DNA from 3 places in the Streptomyces sp. NBC_01410 genome. Region 2 is predicted to be linked to each of the others. Evidence: riboswitches for the same ligand, from Rfam matches in the RefSeq annotation. Region 2 holds a riboswitch; each other region holds the start of a gene.
The links. Region 2 has a riboswitch for thiamine pyrophosphate ahead of OG741_RS28625 (thiamine ABC transporter substrate binding subunit). Riboswitches for the same ligand answer to the same signal wherever they lie in the genome.

Region 1 (7,677 bases), 3.8 Mb from region 2:
AGTAGCCGAAGACGAAGGCCAGGACGATCGCGAGGATCATCGTCGGCACGTTTCCCCAGCCCAGCGCGGTGCCGATGACCATGCCGAGCACCTCGCCGATGGCGCAGCCGGTGAGACAGTGCAGCGTCGCCTGAGCGGCCGTCGACCAGCTCACCGTGCCGCGACCTTCGTGCGTGTGCGCGTGGTTCGCGTTCTCGCTGTGGGTGTCGTGCTGCATGAGAAGCCCCCAACGTCAGGTAGCGGTTCCTGCCGACAGCAGAAACCGTATACCCCCCAGGGGTATTCCTCAATCAAGCTCTCTCAACGGAGTGTCTTCAGCCGCGCCACATCCGCCGCGTGCCCCTCCTTGCCGCCGGGAGTCTCGATGATCAGCGGTACGCCCTCGGTCGCCGGATGCCGCATCAGCTCCCGGAACGGCTCCTCGCCTATATGACCTGCGCCGATGTTCTCGTGACGGTCCTTGTGGGCGCCCGCCACATCCTTGGAGTCATTGGCGTGGATCAGCTTGAGACGCCCCTCGCCGACCGTCCCCACCAGCAGATCCAGCGTCTTCGCCATCCCGTCCGGGCCCGCCAGATCGTGTCCCGCCGCGAAGATGTGGCAGGTGTCCAGACAGACGCCCAGCCTGGGATGCTCGTCGAGCGCCTCGAAGTACGGGCCGAAGTCCCACGTGCGCGAGCAGAGCGAGAAGCCCTGGCCCGCCGTCGACTCCAGCAGCAGGAACGGGTCGTCGTCGTGGGCCAGTTCGTCGAGCAGCGGCAGCATCCGCTCCCGTACCTGCGCCAGCGCCACCTCACGGGCCCGGCCGCCGGTCGCCGAGCCGGTGTGCACGACCACACCCTTCGCGCCGATCTCGCGCCCCCGGCGCAGCGAGTGCCGCAGCGACTCCACGGACTTGTCCGCGGTCGCCTCGGTGTGCGAGCCGAAGTTGATCAGATACGGGGCGTGGACGTACGCCGAGATCCCCTCGGCGGCGCACTCAGCGCGAAACCGCTCGTCCTGCGCCGGATTTCCGGCGGGCGTCGCCCAGCCGCGCGGATTGGCGACGAAGACCTGAACGGTCTCCGCCGCCAGCTCACGGGCGTACGCGAGACCGGTGGTGGCGAGGCCGCCGGCCACGGGGACATGGCCGCCGACGGGGTTGCGCATGAGAACTACAGTCCCTTGGTCTTGATGGTGATCGTGCTGCCCTCGGGCGCCTGCTGGTCCGCCGCGACGGACTGGCTCTCCACCGTGTCGCCGAGGAAGGGGAAGCTCTTGTCGACCTTGACCTCGAAGCCCGCCGACTCCAGCTTGCTCGTGGCCTCGTCGACCTTCAGACCGACGACATCCGGGACGTCGAGCATGCGGGGGCCCTTGGAGACCGTCAGCGTGACGGTGTCGCCGCGAGCCAGCTGGGTGCCCTCGGCCGCGGACTGCTCGGCGACGGAGCCCGCCTCCTCGGGGGAGTTGATCTGCTCGGAGGCGATCTTGACCTTGAAGCCCGCGCCGGTGAGCTGACTCGTGGCGTCGTCCACCGACTCACCGGTCACAGCCGGGACCTCGATCGGCGCGCCCCTGCTGACGACGACGGCGACCGCGGAATCGGGGCTGCGGCGGGTCCCGGATGCCGGGTCCGTGCTGATCACCGCCCCCTGCTCGATCTCCTCGCTGAACTCCTTGGTGACCACGCCCGGCGCGAGACCGGCCTTCTCCAGCTCGCTCTCGGCCTGGGCGAGCGGCTTGCCCTTGACGTCGGGGACCCGGACGATCTCGGGGCCGCGCGAGACGAAGACGGTCACCGAGCCGTTGCCGCGGATGCGCTCATTCGTCCCGGGGTCGGTCTTGATGACCGTGCCCCGCTGGACCGTTTCGCTGAAGTCGTACCGGACCTTCTTCACATCGAGTCCGGCGCTCTTCAGCTCCTGCCTGGCGTCCTTCTCGGTCTTGCCGATCAGGGCCGGGACCCGCGTGAACTGCCCGGAATTGATGTACCAGACGCCCGCGCCCACGCCGAGCGCGAGCAGCACCGCGACCAGGGCGGCGAGCAGGCCGCGCCGGGGGACGGCGCGGCGTCCCGCCGGCCGGGACCGCTCCGGCGGCTCCGGAGGCGGCATCGTCAGCCGGGCGGTGTGGTTGACCCCGGGCTCCTCGCGGGGGAGTACGCGGGGGATCACGCTGGTGGCGTCCTCCGAGGCGGGCGCGAGCCCGGCAGCGGGCTCGGCCCCATCGGCCGTCAGTGCCTGCGGCGGCATCAGGTCCAGCTGCTCGTCGCTGAGCGGGGCGCGGGCCGCGCGCGCCTCTGCGAGCAGCGCGACCGCGTCGTAAGGGCGCACCTCCGGATTGCGGGCGGTGGCGCTCGCAACGAGCTCGTCGAGCTCGACGGCGAGCCCCGGCACCAGGGCGGAGGGCGCAGGCATGTCCTCGTTCATATGCTGGAACAGGACCTGAGCGGGGGTGTCACCCGAGTGCGGCTTGGAGCCGGTCAGCATCTCGTAGAGGACGACCCCACATGCGTACACGTCGGCCCGGGTGTCGGACGTGCCGTACTCGATCTGCTCGGGAGCGAGGTACGAGACCGTGCCCAGCACCGTGCCGGTGGTGTTGGTGACCGAGCCGACCGCACGCACGAGACCGAAGTCGGCGACCTTGACCCGGCCGTCGTCCCCTATCAGCACGTTCTCCGGCTTCATGTCCCGGTGGACGAACCCGGCCCGGTGCGCCGCGCCGAGCGCCGCCAGCACGGGCTCCAGGATGTCGAGCGCCGCCCGCGGCTGGAGCGCCCCGCGCTCGCGCAGTACGTCGCGGAGCGTGCAGCCAGCGACGTACTCCATGGCCAGGTAGACGTACGCACCCTCGGCGCCCTGGTCGAAGACCGCGACCACATTGGGGTGGGCGAGGCGCGCCACGGACTTGGCCTCGCGGATGAAGCGCTCCACGAAGGAGGCGTCGGTGGCGAGGGCGGGGTGCATCACCTTGAGCGCGAGCACCCGGTCGAGCCGGGTGTCGACGGCCCGGTAGACCGTGGCCATCCCGCCGACTGCGATGCGCGCGTCGACGCGGTAGCGGCCGTCGAGCACCTGCCCGACGAGGGGGTCCTTGAGGGTCGTATCCACGCGGGAGATTCTACGAGTCATGGCTGGCGGGGCGGATGCGGTGGGGTGGGACCGGAGCGGTACTGCAGCCGAGCTGTGACGCGGGGCCCGTTCTTCGGGGCCGCTGCCCCGAACCCGGTGCGCCTGCGGCGGGCTTTCCCCCACCCCGCCCCTTCCCGTAACCGGGGGCTCCGCCCCCGGACCCCCGCTCCTCAATCGCCGGCGGGGCTGAATCATTCAGCCCGTCCGGCGTTTGAGGACATGCGGCCGAAGGTCGCATACGGGGTCCGGGGCGGAGCCCCGTCGGGGGTCTGGGGCGGAGCCCCAGTTCGGGAAGGGGCGGGGTGGGGAAAACGCCCCGCGCAGCGGTCAGAACGCCGGGCGTTCCGGGTCCAGGACCGCCCGGCCCTCGACCGGCGACGACGCCTCCGCAAAGTGCCGCCGCGGAATCCGCCCCGCCCGCCGCGCCAGCCGCCCCGCCTCCACCGCGTGCCGCATCGCCTCCGCCATCAGCACCGGCTCCTGCGCCCGGGTGACCGCCGATGCCAGCATCACCGCCGCGCAGCCCAGCTCCATCGCCAGCGCGGCGTCGGACGCCGTACCGGCCCCGGCGTCCAGAATCACCGGCACGCGCGCGTGCTCGACGATCAGCTGGAAGTTGTGCGGGTTGCGGATGCCCAGGCCGGAGCCGATCGGCGAGCCCAGCGGCATGATCGCCGCGCAGCCCACGTCCTGAAGCTTCCGGGCGAGCACCGGGTCGTCGTTGGTGTACGGCAGCACGGTGAAGCCGTCGTCGACCAGGGTCTCGGCGGCCTCCAGCAGCTCGATCGGATCGGGCAGAAGCGTGCGCTCGTCCGCGACGACCTCCAGCTTGATCCAGTCCGTGCCGAGCGCCTCACGCGCGAGACGCGCGGTCAGGACGGCCTCGCCCGCCGTGAAGCACCCCGCCGTATTGGGCAGGACGCGGATGTTCAGCTTCTCCAGGACGGACAGGACGGAGCCCTGGACGGTCGGGTCGAGGCGGCGCATCGCGACGGTGGTGAGTTCTGTGCCGCTCGCGGCGAGGGAGCGTTCGAGTGTGTCGAGGCTGGGCGCTCCGCCCGTACCCATGATCAGCCGGGAGTTGAACGCGGTGTCGCCGATGGTCAGACGGTCGTCGGCCATGCGCTCAGCCTCCCTGTACGGCGGTGAGAACCTCGACGCGATCGCCGTCGCCGAGCAGCGTGCCCGACCACTGGCCGCGCGGGACGACCGCCTCGTTGACGGCTGCGGCGACCCCGGACGGCGCGGCGGTCAGGGCGGCGACCAGGCGGTCCAGGGTCGTTCCGGTGGCGAGTTCACGCGCCTCGCCGTTGACGGAGACGGAGACGGACACGGAGACGTTCATGCGGGCTGCTCCAGACGCACGGGAGAGAAACGCAGCGGCGTGAAGGCTCGGGCCTCGTCCGGCAGCACGCCGGTGACGAGCAGCTCGGCCAGCACATCGCCGGTGACGGGGGTCAGGAGCACCCCGTTGCGGTAGTGGCCGGTGGCCAGATGGAGACCGGGCAGGGCGCTCGGGCCGAGCAGCGGCGCATTGTCGGGGGAGGCGGGCCGCAGCCCCGCGCGGGTCTCGGTGAGCGGCAGCTCGGTGATGCCGGGCACCAGTTCGTGAGCGTCGCGCAGCAGCTCGTAGACCCCGCCGGCGGTGACCGTCCTGTCCCAGCCGAGCTCCTCGCTCGTCGCGCCGATCACCAGCTCGCCGTTCTCGCGCGGCACCAGATAGACATCGCTGCCGCGCACGACGGCCCGCACGGTCCGGGACAGGAAGGGGGCGTACGCGGTCGGCACGGTCAGCCGCAGGACCTGGCCCTTCACCGGCCGTACGGGGGGAAGCACCTCTGCCGGTACGCCGCCCAGCCTGCCGCTGAGGCTGCCGCCCGCCAGGACGACCTGGTCCGCGGTGAGCTCCTCGCCGTCCGTCAGTACGGCTCCGGCCGCCCGGTCCCGTACCACCGAAAGCCGTTCGGCCCAGCCCCGGTGGAAGATCACTCCGGCGCGCTCGCAGGCCGTCACGAGCGCCCCTGCCAGCCGTCGCGGATCGACCTGATGGTCGCCGTCCACCCGCAGGCCCCCGCGTACGCCGGGCGCGAGCATCGGTTCGAGGCGCCGGCAATCGCGCCCGCTCAGCCATTCCGACTCCAGGCCGGACCGGTGCTGCAGGGCATGCAGTTCACGCAGATGCGCCCGGTCGTCGGCGTCGAGTGCGACGGCGAGCGTGCCGCAGGCGCGGTAGCCGACCGACTGCCCGCTCGCCTCCTCCAGCTCGGCGACGAAGGCCGGATAGCGGCGCCCCGATTCGAGGTTGAGACCGAGCAGTGTCTGCTCGCCGTAGTGCAGTTCGGTGACGGCGGCGAGCATGCCCGCGGCGACCTGTGCGGCCCCGCCGCCCGGCTCGGGATCGGCGAGCGCGACCCGCAGTCCGCGCTGTGCGGCTCGCCAGGCCGTGACCAGGCCGATGATTCCGCCCCCGATGACGAGGACATCTGAAGTGTGCGTTTCGGAAATACGCGACATGGGCGTCCAGCCCCTCCCTTCGCCGGCATGACCCGGATCAGGTTCGTACGGTCGGAGGCCGCCCAGCCTCCCTCTCAGCCCGGTACGTCCGGGCTCCCGCGAGTGCCTTACGGTGGCCACCCTAACCCCAGCCCTCAACTCGCAGTAGGGGAGCAGGCGCTGTGGCGGTCGCCGGCGGGGGGCGGCGCGGGCGTCGCCGAACCCGCTTCCTGACGGACCGTCAGGTGCGTAAGGTTGCAGGGTGAGCGAGCAGCAGCAGACAGCACAGGCAGCGCGGCGCGTGGTCGTCGTCGGCGCGGGAATGGCCGGGGTCCAGACCGCCGTGGCCCTGCGCGAGCAGGGCTTCACCGGACCCGTCACCCTGATCGGCGCCGAGCCCCACCAGCCGTACGACAGGCCGCCCCTCTCCAAGGCGATCCTGCTCGGCAAGGCCGAGGGCTCGGCCTTCGAGGTCGACTTCGAGGCACTCGGCATCGAGCTGCGGCTGGGCTGCGAGGTGCAGGGCGTGCGCCCGGGCGATCATGAGCTGGACACCGAGGCGGGAGCCGTGCCGTACGACGTCCTGGTCATCGCCAGCGGCGCCGAGCCGATCACGCTGCCGGGCGCCGAGGGCGTTGCCGGGGTTCATCTGCTGCGCACCCTCGACGATGCCGCACGGCTGCGCCCCGTCCTCGTCGAGCAGAACGACATAGTGGTCGTCGGCGCGGGCTGGATCGGCGCGGAATTCGCCACGGCCGCCCGCGAGGCCGGCTGCACGGTCACCGTCGTCGAGGCGGCCGACCGGCCCCTCGCGGGCGCCCTGCCCGCAGAGGTCGCCGCCCCGATGACCGACTGGTACGCGCAGTACGGCGTCGAACTCATCACCCACGCGCGCGTGGCCGGCATCGAGCCCGGAACGGTGATCCTCGCCGACGGCCGTGAGCTCCCGGCCGGAGCCGTGGTCGTCGGCATCGGCGCACGCCCCGCCACCGGCTGGCTCGCGGGCTCCGGCATCGCGCTCGGCCCGGACGGCGCAATCACCGCGGACGAGCATCTGCGCACCTCGCTGCCCGATGTGTACGCGGTCGGCGACTGCGCCTCCTTCCCGTCCGGCCGCTACGGCGAACGGCTGCTCGTGCACCACTGGGACAACGCCCTGCAGGGGCCGCACACGGTGGCCGCCAATGTCATCGCGAGCGCTCGCCGGGAGCCGGAGCAGGTCTACGACCCGGTGCCGTACTTCTGGTCCGAACAGTTCGGCCGTTTCGTGCAGTACGCGGGCCACCACGCCACCGCCGACACGATGGTGTGGCGCGGCGATCCGGCGGACGCCGCCTGGACGGTGCTCTGGCTGCGCGAGGGCGCCCTGGTCGCACTCCTCGCCGTCGGCAGAGCCCGCGACCTGGCGCAGGGACGCAAGCTCATCCTGGCCGGCGCACGGCTGGATCCGGACCTCGCGACCGACCCGTCGGTCCCTCTGAAGACGGCGGCACAGACGTAGTCCGGGCAGGGTCCGGGTACCGACTGTCAGTCCGGGATGGCACGCTTGTCCTGTGACCGAGATTGACGCAAAGATCGATGCTCTCGTCCCCGCCTGGCTCCACCTTCCCGACATCGCGGAAATGCTCGATGTCGAGGTGACACGCGTACGGCAGCTGGTCAAGGAAGGCCAGCTGATCGCCGTGCGCCGTGGTGAGAACCGGGCGCTTCAGGTACCTGCCGCCTTCATCGACGGCAACAAGGTGGTCAAGGGTCTCGCCGGGACCCTGACCCTCCTGAGGGACGACGGCTTCACCGACGAAGAAATGCTGGAGTGGCTCTTCACTCCCGACCCGAGCCTGCCGGGCACGCCCGCGCAGGCGCTCAGCGAGAATCGCGGCACGGAGGTGAAGCGCCGGGCCCAGGCGCTCGCCGTCTGACCTGGCTTCCGGAGTCCTGAGCGTCCGGTTCTCGGCGCCCCGGACGCCGGAAGGACAACACCACGCGGTGTGCGGGCAGAGGCCGAGTGGCCCCCGCCCGCACACCGCCGACCCAACGGGGGGAACACCCATGTCCACGGCTCGTGAGC
Region 2 (7,677 bases):
GACGGCGACGCTCCTGTTCTCGGCCCTGGAGGCCAAACAGGCCCGCGCCACAACGACGGAATCCCTCCGCCGCCTGGGCACCCCGGCCCCCCTCCTCCGCCAGGCGGCGGCCCTGCGAGCGGTAACGCTTCTGCTGGTCTTCGCCCCCCTGACGTGCGGGGTGGGCGCGCTGGCGGCGTTCCCTCTCACGGGCTGAGGGAGCCTCAGCCGCCACGACTCGTGGGCGGCAGGCGGCGTCCCGCAGGTGCCACGAGCGCCGCGGGGCCGGGCCCGCGGCCGACGGTCGCGCAAGGCGCCGCGAAGGCGGCGCACGGGGCCGGGGGCAGGGGGCGTCAGCCCCCGCATCGCCCGGCACGCGGGTGCCCGACAAGGCGAGGTGCGGCGAGGCCGACGGCAGCGCAGGGCCGGTCCCGCAGGACGCCGCGAAGCAGGCACACGGGACCAACGGGGGCGCCAGCCCCCGTAGTTGCCCGGCACGGGGTGCCGGGTAGGGCAAGGCGCCGCGGCGAACCGACCCCCACGGTCCTCGTGAACCGCGTGCACTGGACGCGGACGCTCCCCGCCTGGCCACTGCTCCAGTCCCTCGCGATGGGCCGCGCGATGGAGTCCCGTATCGCGCTCGTCGACTCGGTCGACGAGGCTCCGGCCGCGCTGATGAGCCTGACCAGCGGCGATTAATCACCGAAAAGCAACTTCGGAGGCCGAACACGCGTCTGGCAGTCCAGCCGGAGTTGGACTGACCCCACGTGAACGGAGCCCCTGGTGCTGATTGGCCTACTGACCGCTGTCGCGGCCTCGATCTGTTATGGCACGGGGTCGGTGCTCCAGGCCGTGGGATCCCGCAGGTCAGCCCGGGAGGCGGCCGCGTCGGGCGTCACGCAGCACGGCGGGCCGAGCCTGTCGTCCACCGCGAAGGCCGCGATGACCTGGGAGTTCATCGTCGGCACCATCCTGGACTTCGTCGGCTTCGGCCTGGGCGCGCTGGCGGCCCGGCTGCTCCCGCTGTTCCTCTCGCAGACCGTGATCAGCGCGAACCTGGTGATCACGGCCGTGCTGAGCGTCAAGCTGCTGGGCATCCGCCTGAACCGCGCCGAGTGGACCTCGATCGCCGTCGTCTGCTCGGCCCTGGTGCTGCTGGGGTCGGCCGCGGGCCCGGAGGGCAGTGGCCACACCCCGATCGCGACGCACTGGTGGCTGCTGGCGATCTCGCTGCTGCTGATGGTCGGCGGGACCGTCGTCGTACGTCTTCTCGGCGCCCGCGCCGCGATCCTGGCCGGTCTGCTGTCGGGTCTCGGCTTCGGCGCTCTGGGTGTCGGCGTACGCGTACTGAACGGCATCGACCCCTTCGACCTGGGCGCTCTGCTCGCGGACCCGGCGCTCTACGCGATCCTGGTGGCCGGGATCGGCGGCATGTATCTGCACACGATTGCCCTTCAGATCGGCTCGGTGAACGGTGCGACGGCGGCGCTGGTGGTGGGCGAGACCGTACTGCCGGGCATGATCGGCGTCCTGTGGCTGGGCGACACCTCGCGCGAGGGCTTCGCCTGGATGGCGTTCCTCGGGTTCGTCCTGGCGGTGGCGGGCGCCGTCGCGGTCGCCTGGTTCGGCGCGCCGGAGGCTCATGGCACGGAGCCACAGCCGCAGGAGCCCGGCGCCGACGAGCTGCGTCCGGAAGAGGTCGTCACCGTTCGCTGAGCACGACCACGTCCTCGGCGCCGAAGACCACGCCCACTTCGGCTCCTTCCTCCGGCGCGTCCCGCAGGGAGCACTCCGCCTCCAGCGGCGGCGCGCCGGCGGGCCTCAGCCGTACTGCGACATGGTTGCCCCGGAACGTAAGCCCCTCGACCCTGCACGCCAGCCCGGACGACGCGTCGTCCAGCCGTACGCCCGCGGGCCGGACCAGGATCTTGCACTCGCCCTGCGGCGAGCCGTCCGGCACCGGGATCTTGCCCCACACCGTGTCGGCGGCCGTCCCGCTCACCGTCGCCGCCACCACGTTGTCGAAGCCGAGGAAGCGTGCGACGAATTCGGACGCGGGCCGCTGCCAGACCTCCAGCGGAGTGCCGGCCTGGGCGATCCGCCCGTCCCGCATGACCACGACACGGTCGGCGAGGGCGAAAGCCTCACCCTGGTCGTGAGTGACCGCCAGCACGGTGGTGCCCAACCGCCCGAACAGCTCCCGCAGTTCGACGACAAGCCGCTCCCGCAGCCCCCGGTCCAGCTGGCCGAGCGGCTCGTCCAGCATCAGCAGCCGGGGCTCCGGCGCGAGCGCCCGGGCCAGCGCCACCCGCTGCTGCTCGCCGCCGGACAGCGAGGCCACCGCCCGGCGCTGTGCGGCAGGCAGCCCGACGAGCGTCAGCAACTCATCGACGCGGCGGGCCCGTTCGGCCCGGCCGACACCGCGCATCCGCAGCCCGAAGGCGACATTGCCGCCCACGTCGCGCTGCGGGAAGAGCTGGTGGTCCTGGAACATCAACCCGACTCCGCGCCGGTGCACGGGCACCCCCGCCTGGTCGGCGCCGGACAGCAGCACCCGCCCGGTGTCCGCGGACTGGAGTCCGGCAACGATCCTCAGCAGGGTGGACTTGCCGCTGCCGCTCGGCCCGAGCACGCAGACGATCTCGTGCTCGGCGACCTCCAGGTCCACCGCGTCGAGCGCCGCGCGCGCCCCGAACCGTACGGTCACATCCTCCAGTCGCAGCAAGGCCATCAGAACTCCCCGGAGGTTTTGTCGGTACGGATGCGTTCGAGGAGCAGCACCGCTGCCGCGCACACCACCATCAGGATCGTCGAAAGAGCCATCGCCTGACCGTAGTTGAGCTCGCCGGGCCTCCCGAGCAGGCGTGCCACGGCGACCGGCAGGGTCGGACGGTCGGGCCTGGCGATGAAGACGGTCGCCCCGAACTCACCGAGCGACACGGCGAAGGCGAACCCCGCCGCGATCAGTACGGCACGCCGCACCATCGGCAGATCGACCTCACGCCAGACCCGCAGCGGCGAGGCTCCGAGCACGGCCGCGGCCTCGCGCAGCCGGTCGTCGACCGCCCGGAGGACGGGCAGCATGGTCCGTACGACGAAGGGGACACCGACCAGTGCCTGCGCCAGTGGTACGAGAATCCACGAGGTACGCAGATCCAGCGGCGGCTTGTCGAGGGTGATCAGAAAGCCGAAGCCGACGGTCACCGCGGAGACCCCGAGCGGAAGCATCAGGAGCGCGTCGAACCCGCGCACGAACCGTCCCGCGCGCCGGGTGAGCGCGGCGGCCGCGAGCCCGCCGATGAGCAGTGCGATGCCGGTCGCCGCCAGCGCGTACCGCATCGAGTTCCAGATCGCCTCGATCGGCGGGACGAGGAAGCTGCTGCCTGCGTCTCCGGTCGACTGCAGGGCCCGGTAGAAGTCGAAGCCGTAACCGCCCGGCCCGTCCAGCGAGCGTTCGACGAGCACTCCGAGGGGCACCAGGATCAGCAGCAGCACGGTGAGCAGGACCCCGCCGAGCAGTGCCCACTGCCGGGGACCGCGCGGCCGGCGCGCGGTCTGAGCCGGGTCGACCAGCTTCAGCGCGGTCTCCCGCCGCCGGACCGTCGACGCGTGCACCGCCAGGATCGCGCCCACCGCGGCGAACTGAACCAGCGTGAGCACGGCCGCCGTGGGCAGATCGAGCAGTTGGGCCGTCTGCCGGTAGATCTCCACCTCGAGCGTCGAGAACGTCGGTCCGCCGAGGATCTGTACGACGCCGAACGAGGTGAAGGTGAAGAGGAAGACCATAAGAGCGGCGGCGGCCACGGCGGGTCCCAGCGCGGGCAGCGTCACCCGCCGCCAGGCCGCGAACCGCCCGGCACCCAGCACGCGCGCGGCCTCCTCCTGACGCGGGTCGAGCTGTGACCACAGACCGCCCACGGTCCGTACGACGACGGCGTAGTTGAAGAAGACATGCGCGAGCAGAATCGCCCACACAGTGGTGTCCAGCCGGACGCCCCACAGCTCGTCCAGCAGTCCCCCACGGCCGAGGAGGGCCAGGAACGCGGTCCCGACGACGACGGTCGGCAGCACGAACGGAACGGTCACCACCGCCCGCAGCAGCTGCTTGCCCGGGAAGTCGAAGCGGGCGAAGACATACGCGGCGGGCAGCGCGATCAGCAGCGTGAGCGCGGTGGACGCGAGCGCCTGCCAGGCGGTGAACCACAGCACGCGCTGGATGTCGGCGCGGCTCAGCACCTCGCCGATCCGCCCGAACTGCCATACCCCGTCGACCTGGAGGCCGCGGCCGACGATCGAGACGACGGGGTAGGCGAAGAAGACCGCGAAGAACACGGCGGGCCCGGCCATCAGCCCGAGCCGTGCCGCATTCCCCCGAACGGAACCGCGGACGGAGGACCGGACGGACTTCGTTACTTCACTACGAGCGAGGACCATGACTGGACCCACTGCTCACGGTTCTTGGCGATCTTGTCGGGAGCGACGGTCTCCGGCTTGTCGACGACAGCGCCGAACTTGGTGAACGCCTCGGGCAGCTTCGCGCCCTTGATCACCGGGTAGACGAACATGTTGAGCGGCATGTCCTCCTGGAACTGCTTGGAGATCATGAAGTCCAGCAGGGCCTTGCCGCCCTCCTCGTTCTTCGCGCCGCTCAGGAGTCCCGCGAACTCCGTCTGACGGAAGCAGGTTCCGGTCGCGACGCCGGTGGGCGCCTCGGTCGGCTGCGGCTTGGCGAAGACCACCTCGGCCGGCGGGCTGGAGGCGTACGAGACGACCAGCGGGCGGTCCGCCTTGGCCTTCTTGCCACCGGCGGAACCGGAGAACTCGTTGTTGTACGCCTGCTCCCAGCTGTCGACGACCTTGACGCCGTTGCTCTTCAGCTTCTTCCAGTAGTCCTGCCAGCCGTCCTCGCCGTACTTGCCTATGCTGCCGAGGAGGAAGCCGAGGCCGGGCGACGAGGTCGCCGCGTTCTCCGTGACCAGCAGGTTCTTGTACTCGGGCTTGATCAGGTCGTCGAAGGACTGCGGCGGAGCCAGCTTCTTGTCGGCGAAGTACTTCTTGTCGTAGTTGACGCAGATGTCGCCGGTGTCGACGGGCGTGACGCGGTGCTTGTCCTTGTCGAGCTGCACCTCGTCGGGCACCTGGTCCAGGCCCTTGGCCTCGTACGGCGTGAACAGATCGTTGTCCAGTGCGCGCGAGAGGAGGGTGTTGTCGACGCCGAAGAAGACATCGCCCTGCGGGGAGCCCTTGGTGAGGATCTCCTTGTTGAGGGCAGCGCCCGCGTCGCCGCTCTGGAGCACCTTGACCGTGTAGCCGGTCTCCTTGGTGAACTGCTTCAGTACGGCGGGCGAGGCGACGAACGAGTCATGGCTGACCAGCGTCACGGTCTTGGACTTCGGACCGCTGTCCGTGGCGGAGTCCTTGGACTCCCCGCACGCGGCGAGCGTCGAGACGCCGAGCGCGACGGCGATGGCGGAAACCGCCACCTTCTTGGTGGTGCTCACTGAATTCCTCCTGGAGTGACCAGGAAGAGACGCGGCCCTGCTCACACGGCGTGAGCAGGGCGCAACAGCTTGAGTGATGACCGAACTTCCTACCCAGAATGACCTGGGCAAGGTTCAGAGGGTCTGCGACCACGTGCTTGTCTCCAAGCATGTGCCGCACTCTCAGCGCTGTGGCGCTCCCCTGTCGGAATATGCAAATGGTTCGAGCCCAGACTACCGCTCGGACGCCGCGAGCTGTCCGCACGCTCCGTCGATCTCCTGGCCACGGGTGTCCCGTACGGTCACGGGCACACCGTGGGCCGCGATCGCCTCCACGAAGGCCTTCTCGTCCTCGGGGCGCGATGCCGTCCACTTCGAGCCCGGCGTCGGGTTGAGCGGGATCAGATTCACGTGGACGCGCTTGCCCTTGAGCAGGCGGCCGAGCAGATCGCCCCGCCACGCCTGATCATTGATGTCCCTGATCAGCGCGTACTCGATGGAGATACGGCGGCCGGACTTCTCCGCGTACTCCCAAGCCGCGTCCAGGACCTCGCGGACCTTCCAGCGCGTGTTGACCGGGACCAGGGTGTCGCGCAGCTCGTCGTCCGGCGCGTGCAGCGAGACGGCGAGGCGGCACTTGAAGCCCTCGTCGGCGAAGCGCAGCATCGCGGGCACCAGACCGACGGTGGAAACGGTGATCCCGCGCTGCGAGAGACCGAGACCGTCCGGCTCGGGGTCGGTGAGACGGCGGATGGAGCCGACGACCCGCTTGTAATTGGCGAGCGGCTCGCCCATGCCCATGAAGACGATGTTGGACAGCCGCGCCGGGCCTCCGGGCACCTCGCCGTCGCGCAGCGCGCGCATGCCGTCGACGATCTGGTGCACGATCTCGGCGGTCGACAGATTGCGGTCGAGTCCCGCCTGCCCGGTGGCGCAGAAGGGGCAGTTCATTCCGCAGCCGGCCTGCGACGAGATGCACATGGTCACCCGGTCCGGGTAGCGCATGAGTACGGACTCGACGAGCGTCCCGTCGTGAAGCCGCCACAGGGTCTTGCGGGTGGTCTCTTCGTCGCACGAGATGTGCCGTACGACGGACATCAGATCCGGCAGCAGCTCGGCGGCGAGCTTCTCGCGCGCGGATGCGGGGATGTCGGTCCACTGGGCGGGGTCGTGGGCGTACCGCGCGAAGTAGTGCTGCGAGAGCTGCTTGGCACGAAACGGCTTCTCGCCGATCGCGGCGACGGCGTCCTTGCGCTCGGCGGGCGTGAGGTCGGCGAGATGCCGCGGGGGCTTCTTGGCTCCGCGGGGCGCGACGAAAGTGAGTTCTCCGGGCTTGGGCATGGTCCCACCAGTGTCGCAGAAGGATTCTCGTGACCTGGGGCCGTCGGCTTGCGGGGTAGGCGTTGTCGGTCGTTGTCGGTCAATGGTGGGCACCCTCGGACGGCCCACAGACGGCCCAGCCCGGAGCGCGTTCTGGCTGGCCAGCGGGCCAAGGGGAAGCGCGAGCGATACCACTGGAGCCTTCGACCACGGCATGGCGAACCTCTCCCCCGCTGTGGCCTCTCTGTCGAACTGGGACTCCCGAAGACCTAGACTCGAACACGTGTCCGAAGAAGTGCCCCGCCTGGAACGCCTGCGCAGCGTCCGCCAGTGGCTCGCATGGCAGCTGCGCCGCACTGACGAATCCATCGCAGAACTGGAGCGCCAGGAGGCAGCAGCTGCGCGCGCGGCACGCACTCTGCCCCCGCGAGCCTGCATGGAAGCTGTCGATGCTGAGAGCAGGCGGTAAGCCCAGCCCGGACGCGGTACACATGAGCGACTGCCGTATGGCTGGCAATCCCACGAAACTGCTGACCCGCGAGCAAGCACTCCGCGCAATCACAGAAGACGGCATCACGGCGTGCCCGTACTGCCGACCCGATACAGACCTCGGTGTGCTGTGAACCGCGAGGTGTCCGAGCCTGAGGGCATGGGCACAGTGCCGATCGTCGTGCACCGTGCGGCAGGAACGGGCGGCCGGCGGGTGACGATCCGTGGTCAGATCGCGCCACGCCGCCGTGGACGGCTTCGACATCCTGCCGCGCTTCGCCGGAGTGCTCATCCGCGATGACTGGCACGGCTACCACAAATACAGCGACCCCACCCGTGGCGGGAAGGTCACCCAGGTGCAACTGTGCTGCGCTCACCTGCTGCGCGACCTCAAGGCCGTGTGGGAGTC
Region 3 (7,677 bases), 1.8 Mb from region 2:
AAGTTCATGTCGTCCTCCAGCTCGCGCAGCGACTGGTAGTGACCAAGAGGGGCATATCCGGACGGGCGTTAGCCCGGCCGGGAGGACACCCCGAGCGGCGGCCGCTGCGGCTTCTGGAGGCTGCGGGCTCCCATCGGGGCGGAGCCCCCGCGAGACAGCTCGCGCGCGAGGCAGGCCCTCCGCTTCCTGTCGTCGCCCTCGCCGACACCCCTTGTACCCCTGCAGTCGAGGTGTGGGCCGTTCTCAGCTCGCTGGCGCTCTCTATCAGTATCTGAAAACTCACTCCTTGTGATCTTCGAGCGCGTACTGGACGATTACGTCAAGAGGGCCATGGGGATCTTTCCTGGCCTTTTTGACGAGCTTCCGTTCACTGCTTCATCCACTGCGGGGTACATGATGCGCGAGTCGGTCCAGGCCGAGGTCCTCATGAGTTTCCTTGTCTCCGAGGAGCTCTCCTTCCGGATCCCGGTGGAGATCCGGTACGAGACGAAGGATCCGTTCGCCGTGCGGATGACCTTTCACCTGCCCGGAGATGCGCCTGTGACCTGGACCTTCGGTCGGGAGTTGCTGGTGGACGGCATCAACGGCCCGAGCGGGGACGGCGATGTGCACATCGCGCCGACGCGTCCCGGGAAGCTGTCCGATGTGGCCATCCGGCTCCAGGTCGGCTGCGACCGGGCGCTGTTCCGGGTGAGTGCCGCGCCGCTCGTGGCCTTCCTCGACCGCACGGACAAGCTGGTGCCGCTGGGGCAGGAGCGTACGGTCGTCGACTTCGAGTGCAATCTCGACGAGGCCCTCGGGCGCATCCTCGCGGAGGAGAACGCCGGCTGAGCGGCGCCGGGGCATCTACGGCTTGTGCCCGCTACCTCTTACGCCGGCGGCCACTGCCGCCACGCATCGCAGCCCGGCCTGTCGCCGGGAGAGGACCCGGCCGGTCGGCGGAGACCACCAGCGCAGCCAGCGCGGTGGTCACAGGCACCGAGGCGACCAGGCCGATCGAACCGATCAGGGTCCGTACGATCTCCTCCGCCACCAACTCGCTGCTGGCCACCGTCCCCACACTGCTCTGGGCGATCGAGAAGAGCAGCAGGAGTGGCAACGCGGCGCCCGCGTAAGCCAGTACGAGCGTGTTGACGACGGACGCGATGTGGTCCCGGCCGATGCGGATACCGGCCCGGTAGAGCGCCCGCCGGCCCATGCCCGGGTCCGCCTGATGCAGTTCCCACACCGCCGAGGTCTGGGTCACCGTCACATCGTCGAGCACACCGAGCGAGCCGATGATGACGCTCGCCAGCAGCAGACCGCTCAAGTCGATGTTCGGAAACAGGCCATGGATCAGGCCGGTGCTGTCGTCGGTGTTGCCGCTCAGACTCGCCCAGCCGATGAACAGCGAGCCCAGCAACCCGATCACCAGCAGCGAGATCAGGGTGCCGATCACCGCGACCGAGGTGCGCGCGCTCAGCCCGTGGCACAGATAGAGCGCGATCAGCATGATCGCGCTCGCTCCGACCACCGCGACGATCAGCGGATTGGAGCCCTGCAGGATCGCGGGCAGGATGAACAGGGTCAGTACGGCGAAGGAAGCAGCGAGCGCGATCAGCGCCATCACACCGCGCATCCGCCCCACCAGCACCACCACGAGCGCGAAGATCCCGGCCAGCAGCGCCAGCGGGAACTCGCGGTCCACGTCGGTCACGGAGTACTGAAGATCACGGGGCGCGTCGGGGGCGTACGCCACCACCACACCCTGGCCCTCGCTCAACTGACGGGTCGCGTCCGGCTGGACGATCTCGACGAAGGTGCGGCCCTTGTCCTTGCCGGTGGTGACCTTGACCGTCGCCTTCTTGCACGTGCCCTGCTGGGCGTTGACCGCCTCACGTCCCTCGGGTGTGGAGGTGTCGCCGGTCGGTGGGACCTGCGCGGCGTTCACGTCCTTGCAGTCGACCTTCTCGACCCGAACCACCTTGCCCTGCTCGGTCTGCCGGTCGAAGCCGACACCGGTGCGCTCATGGCCGGGAGCGCCGCCAGGCCAGAGCACGACGAGGCCCACGACGACGGCCGCGGCGAAAGGAATCAGCACCGCGGCGATGACCTTGCGGAGGTGCTGCGAGACGGGTGCGGCGGGCCCATGGCTGTGCGAGTGGCCATGGGGCTCGGGCGTCTGCGGCGGGGGTGTCGGCGATGAGGTCACCGACCGATCATCGCAAGAACGACGGGGCCCACTGTTCAGCACGCCGGAAATGACGCTAGCGTGGTGGCACCTTTGCACACGCGGGAGCTCGGAGCACCGGGCTGAGAGGGCGCTGAAATCCGTACGAACCGTACGGAAACGGCTGCGCCGACCGCCGAACCTGTTACCGGGTAATGCCGGCGTAGGGAGTAGGTCACGATGACCGTTCAGGATGCACGCACGCCTGCCTCGAATCAGCCCGAGGCCGGGAAGTCCATCGGCTGGCACAAGGGATACGTCGAGGGCTCGCGTCCCGACCTCCGGGTGCCGGTCCGCCAGGTGCACCTCACCAACGGCAAGGACGTGACGCTGTACGACACGTCCGGCCCGTACACCGATCCGAACGTCGAGACCGACGTCCGCCGCGGGCTTGCGCCGCTGCGGGAGAACTGGATCATCGGCCGCGGCGACACCGAGGAGTACGCGGGCCGTCCCGTCCGCCCCGAGGACGACGGGATCAAGCACACCTCGCCGAGGGGCGGTCTGCGCAACCTCGACGCGGTGTTCCCCGGCCGCCCGCGCCAGCCCCGGCGGGGACGCGACGGGCAGGCGGTGACGCAGCTCGCGTACGCCCGCCGGGGCGAGATCACGCCGGAGATGGAGTACGTCGCGATCCGCGAGAACGTCTCCCCCGAGGTCGTACGCGAGGAGATCGCCGCAGGTCGCGCGGTCCTTCCCGCCAACGTCAACCACCCGGAGATCGAGCCGATGATCATCGGCAAGCGGTTCCTGGTGAAGGTCAACGCCAACATCGGCAACTCCGCGGTCACTTCCTCCATCGAGGAGGAGGTCGAGAAGATGACCTGGGCGACGCGCTGGGGCGCGGACACGGTCATGGACCTCTCCACCGGCCGCAACATCCACACCACCCGTGAGTGGGTGCTGCGCAATTCTCCCGTGCCGATCGGCACCGTGCCGCTCTACCAGGCGCTCGAGAAGGTCGACGGCAAGGCCGAGGAACTGACCTGGGAGATCTACAAGGACACGGTCATCGAACAGGCCGAGCAGGGCGTCGACTACATGACGGTCCACGCGGGTGTGCGGCTGCCGTACGTCCCGCTGACCGCCAACCGCAAGACCGGCATCGTCTCGCGCGGCGGCTCGATCATGGCGGCCTGGTGTCTCGCGCACCACAAGGAGTCGTTCCTGTACGAGAACTTCGAGGAGCTCTGCGAGATCCTCGCCGCGTACGACGTGACGTACTCCCTCGGCGACGGTCTGCGGCCCGGCTCGATCGCGGACGCCAACGACGAAGCACAGTTCGCGGAGTTGCGCACGCTCGGGGAACTCAACTCGGTCGCTAAGCGTTTCCAAGTGCAGACGATGATCGAAGGCCCCGGTCACGTCCCGATGCACAAGATCAAGGAGAACATCGACCTCCAGCAGGAGATCTGCGAGGAGGCCCCCTTCTATACGCTCGGCCCGCTCACCACGGACGTGGCCCCCGCGTATGACCACATCACCTCCGGCATCGGGGCGGCGATGATCGCCTGGTGGGGCACGGCGATGCTCTGCTACGTCACGCCCAAGGAGCACCTGGGCCTGCCGAACCGTGACGACGTCAAGACGGGCGTCATCACCTACAAGATCGCTGCCCATGCGGCCGACCTCGCCAAGGGGCACCCGGGCGCCCAGGAGTGGGACGACGCGCTGTCCGACGCCCGGTTCGAGTTCCGGTGGGAGGACCAGTTCAATCTGGCCCTCGACCCGGACACGGCACGGGAGTTCCACGACGAGACGCTCCCGGCCGAGCCGGCGAAGACCGCGCACTTCTGCTCGATGTGCGGTCCGAAGTTCTGCAGCATGAAGATCTCGCAGGACATCCGCCGCCAGCACGGTGGCTCGAAGCAGGAGATCGAGGAGGGTATGGCGGAGAAGTCGAAGGAGTTCGCCGCCGCGGGCAATCGCGTCTATCTGCCGATCGCGGAGTGATGCCCCGCCGGGGCGCGCGCCGCTGAGTGGTGTCCCCCCAGCACCGGCCGGGGATCACTCCGGCTGGTGCTCGGGGCCGCCGAAGTCCGGGCTCGTGAAGTCCGGGCTGGTGAAGGTGGGGCGCTGGCCCGATGTCGAGCCCTCGCTCGGGCTGGAGTAGTCCGGGCCGCTGTAGCCGACCTTCGGGATACGGCTCACATGGCGCGGCGGGGCCGCGGAGGTCGGGTCGGCGCTGGGGTCGGCGAGCGCTGCTCGCAGGAAGGGCAGGAGACCGCGCTCCAGCAGGGCGTGCCGCCAGGCCTCTTTGGCCCGGGACACCTCGTCGGGCAGTTCGCCCGTTGATTCCTCGGCCGGGAGTTGGGTCGCGCCATTGCGCAGCGCGGTCAGCAGCAGCCCTATCGCGGCGACCAGAATGGCGGCCGCCGTGAGGGCTGCGAAGAACCAGCCCGCCGCGACCATGGTCGCCGCGAAGGAGGGCGTGGGGCTGAGCATCTTCAGGATGTAGCCCACCAGCAGGAAGATCAGTGCGGCTGTCCCCGCGAGCACCGGGGCCAGCACGGCTATGACGGCGGCGAACCCGGCGCCGTTCTGGGACGCCCCGTCGGCGGCGGAGGCGGGCACGGAGATCCGGGTGGAAGCGGCGGCCGCGGGGGAACGCATGTCCTCGCGGATCTTTGTGTAGTGCTCGTACTCGGCGGCGGCGGCGGTGGTGATCAGTGCCGTCGCGTTCAGGGCCATCGTGCGCAGCTGTTCGGCGTTCAGGCGCTGCCCCACGGCAGCGAGGTCCGGACGGTCATGGGCGTTGCGCAGCGCGTCGTCGAGGATGCGCTCGTACTCGGCGCGGTCCTCGGTCAGCAGGTGCGGAGCGCTGTTCATGTGCATCCCCCGATGCTCCGTAGGGCCGGGTTGCCCGCATGGATCGGGCGGTTGGGCAGAAACGGAGGAGAGCCTGCTACGGATAAGCCGATGGTAGAGCGGTTACGGCACGGCGTGACAGGGGCTTTCCGTAAATCGCCTGCCGGGCTCTGCTCAATTGGACAGAGGAAGTTGGACGACAAGCAGCTTTCCGGCCATGGTCACGCCGCCGTCCATGGCGATCGCGAGCCCGTCCGCGTACACATGCGGGCCTTCGACGACCGGACGTGCTCCGTCCTCGCCGTCCTCGGTGCCCACCTCGCCGAGCAGATACGGAATGGGGCTGTGGCCGTGGACGACGCGGTTGCCGCCGTAGGCCGCGAGCAGTTCGCGTACGGCCTGCGGTCCCGCGTCGTCACGGAAGGCGAAGCGCTTGGTGAATTTGCGGAACAGGTCCCAGCACTCGTCGGCGTCATTGCGCGTGAGGATCGCGTGCACCGTGTCGTTGACGTCTTCGATGCTGGAGCCGTACTCCAGATACGCGGTGGTGTCGGAGTGCATCAGCAGATGCTCGTCCTCCTCGATCACCGCGTCGAGCCGCGCCATCCACTGGAGATGGACGTCCTGGAGCCGGTCCATGTCGGACTTCTGACCGCCGTTGAGCAGCCAGGCGGCCTGGAAGGTGGCGGTGCCGGCGCCGGAGTTGACCGGGGTGTCGCCGAACCGCTTGGCGCCGAGGAGCAGCAGTTCGTGATTGCCCATCAGGGCCTTGCAGTAGCCGCCGGCGGCCGCGGCCTCGGCGGAGAGCCGCATGACGAGGTCGATGACGCCGATTCCGTCGGGACCGCGGTCGGTGAAGTCGCCGAGGAACCAGAGGCGGGCATGGCCCGCCGCCCATTTGCCTTCGGCGTCGATGAGGCCCTGTTCGGTGAGGGCGGCGACGAGTTCGTCGAGATAGCCGTGGACATCGCCGACGACATAGAGCGGACCGAGGCCTTCGGGCGCGGGCGCCTCGTCGGGCGCGACCTGCACCTGGACGGTGTCGCCGGGACCGCCGGCGCTGATCACCGGGAGGTCGCGCGCGGTGGGGGTGTAGCCGTCCGGGGTTTCGCCCTCGGGGACCGCGTTGCCGGGATGGCTCGACTGAGGTGACTGTTGTGACTGCACGGGCACCTGCGCATACGGCGGCACACGGAAATCGCGCAATGTCGCCGTCCGCACCACGGGTCCTTGACCGGCCCCCTGAGTCATCGACCCCTCCACCACCGTCGCGCCGCCGTTCACCTCTCGGCCCAGCCTGGTCGGGGTGGTCCGCGGTGTCGTGCGCCCATCATAGGAATGAGCTCCGCGCTGTGTGACGCACCAGGGGTGGTGAATCCGTCAGCACCCCTGGTTCGCCGGTTGTTTCGTCCCGATTTATCAGGTCTAGTCCGGTGAAGGTGATCGCGGGGCGCTCACGGTCGTTCGCGGAGGGCGGCGCTGCGAGGACGTCCGCACGATCAGTTCGGTGGGTATCACCTGTTCAACCGGCCGGTCTTCGTTGATGCCTTCGATGGCGTCGATGAGGAGCTGGACGACCGCTGTGCCGATCCTGCGCGGTTTGAGCGAGAGCGTGGTGATGGGCGGTTCGGTGGTGGCGTACACGGTCGATTCGCTGCAGCAGACGAGCAGCAGATCCTCGGGGACGCGCAGGCCGTACCGCCGGGCGGCGGCGAGCAGATCGGTGCCGTTGGGGTCGAAGAGCCCGTAGACCGCGTCGGGTCTGTCCGGGCGGGCGAGCAGCCGGTCGGCGGCGACTGCGCCGGCGCACGGGTCGTGGGCGGGGTAGGACTCGTAGACCGGATCCTGGCCCACGCGCTCGCACCAGCTCAGATAGGCGGTGGTGGACAGACGGGTGTAGGTGTCGGTGGTGGTGCCGGTGAGCAGGCCGATCCGGCGGGCGCCCGCGTCGGCGAGATGGTCGAGCAGATCGAGTACGGCGGCTTCGTGGTCGTTGTCGACCCAGGCGGTGACCGGAAGGGTTCCGGCCGGCCGGCCGTCGGAGACGACGGGCAGGCCCTGGCGGACGAGTTCGGTGACGACCGGATCATGGTCGGAGGGGTCGATGACGACGGTGCCGTCGAGGGCGACGTTCGACCAGACGTCGTGGCGTGAGGTTGCGGGCAGGATGACAAGTGCGTAGCCGCGGGCGAGCGCGGCCGAGGTTGCGGCTCTCGCCATTTCGGCGAAGTACGCGAATTCGGTGAAGGTGAAAGGTTCATCCCCGTACGTCGTCACCGTCAGGCCGATGAGGCCTGATTTTCCGGTACGGAGGGTTCGGGCCGCTGCGGAAGGGCGGTAGCCCAGCCGGTCGGCGACTTCGCGGACATGTTGGCGGGTGGCGTCCGGGAGCCGGCCCTTGCCGTTGAGCGCGTCTGAGACAGTCGTGATCGAGACACCGGCCGCGGCGGCCACGTCTCGGATGCCCGCCCGACTCTGCCGGCTGCTCCGGCGGGATGTCTCCGTCCGGCTCACCTGGTGCTTCCCTGCTGCTGTCATGGCGAGCCGATAGTAGGGCTCGCGTGGGTGGTTGAGCCGGTCGCATATGCACGCGTTGACAGGCACGTTTCTGCATGATCACTTACGCCCAACTACCTTGGAAGTCAAGGAAGTTGTGGGTT

Region 1: it holds a riboswitch for thiamine pyrophosphate, as region 2 does, so the genes downstream of both, thiO (glycine oxidase ThiO) here and OG741_RS28625 (thiamine ABC transporter substrate binding subunit) in region 2, are expected to answer to the same signal.
Region 3: it holds a riboswitch for thiamine pyrophosphate, as region 2 does, so the genes downstream of both, thiC (phosphomethylpyrimidine synthase ThiC) here and OG741_RS28625 (thiamine ABC transporter substrate binding subunit) in region 2, are expected to answer to the same signal.

What each region holds. Positions count from the first base shown of each region.
Region 1 covers NZ_CP109530.1:2,387,059-2,394,735, reverse strand. Annotated here, with positions in the region: gene OG741_RS11050 (DUF4396 domain-containing protein) at 1-217, opposite strand, end outside; gene OG741_RS11045 (deoxyribonuclease IV) at 301-1,149, opposite strand; gene pknB (Stk1 family PASTA domain-containing Ser/Thr kinase) at 1,155-3,095, opposite strand; gene OG741_RS11035 (thiazole synthase) at 3,444-4,238, opposite strand; gene thiS (sulfur carrier protein ThiS) at 4,243-4,461, opposite strand; gene thiO (glycine oxidase ThiO) at 4,458-5,630, opposite strand; TPP riboswitch at 5,628-5,740, opposite strand; gene OG741_RS11020 (NAD(P)/FAD-dependent oxidoreductase) at 5,872-7,110, shown strand; gene OG741_RS11015 (Rv2175c family DNA-binding protein) at 7,163-7,528, shown strand; gene thiE (thiamine phosphate synthase) at 7,659-7,677, shown strand, end outside.
Region 2 covers NZ_CP109530.1:6,191,658-6,199,334, reverse strand. Annotated here, with positions in the region: gene OG741_RS28650 (hypothetical protein) at 1-196, shown strand, start outside; gene OG741_RS28645 (hypothetical protein) at 529-678, shown strand; gene OG741_RS28640 (hypothetical protein) at 763-1,695, shown strand; gene OG741_RS28635 (ABC transporter ATP-binding protein) at 1,682-2,710, opposite strand; gene OG741_RS28630 (ABC transporter permease) at 2,710-4,326, opposite strand; gene OG741_RS28625 (thiamine ABC transporter substrate binding subunit) at 4,389-5,480, opposite strand; TPP riboswitch at 5,549-5,673, opposite strand; gene rlmN (23S rRNA (adenine(2503)-C(2))-methyltransferase RlmN) at 5,694-6,800, opposite strand; gene OG741_RS28615 (DUF6233 domain-containing protein) at 7,229-7,402, shown strand; gene OG741_RS28610 (transposase) at 7,493-7,677, shown strand, end outside.
Region 3 covers NZ_CP109530.1:4,399,025-4,406,701, reverse strand. Annotated here, with positions in the region: gene OG741_RS20170 (DUF5326 family protein) at 1-39, shown strand, start outside; gene OG741_RS20165 (SsgA family sporulation/cell division regulator) at 397-831, shown strand; gene OG741_RS20160 (YibE/F family protein) at 863-2,191, opposite strand; TPP riboswitch at 2,262-2,396, shown strand; gene thiC (phosphomethylpyrimidine synthase ThiC) at 2,390-4,162, shown strand; gene OG741_RS20150 (hypothetical protein) at 4,217-5,044, opposite strand; gene OG741_RS20145 (metallophosphoesterase) at 5,192-6,268, opposite strand; gene OG741_RS20140 (LacI family DNA-binding transcriptional regulator) at 6,443-7,555, opposite strand.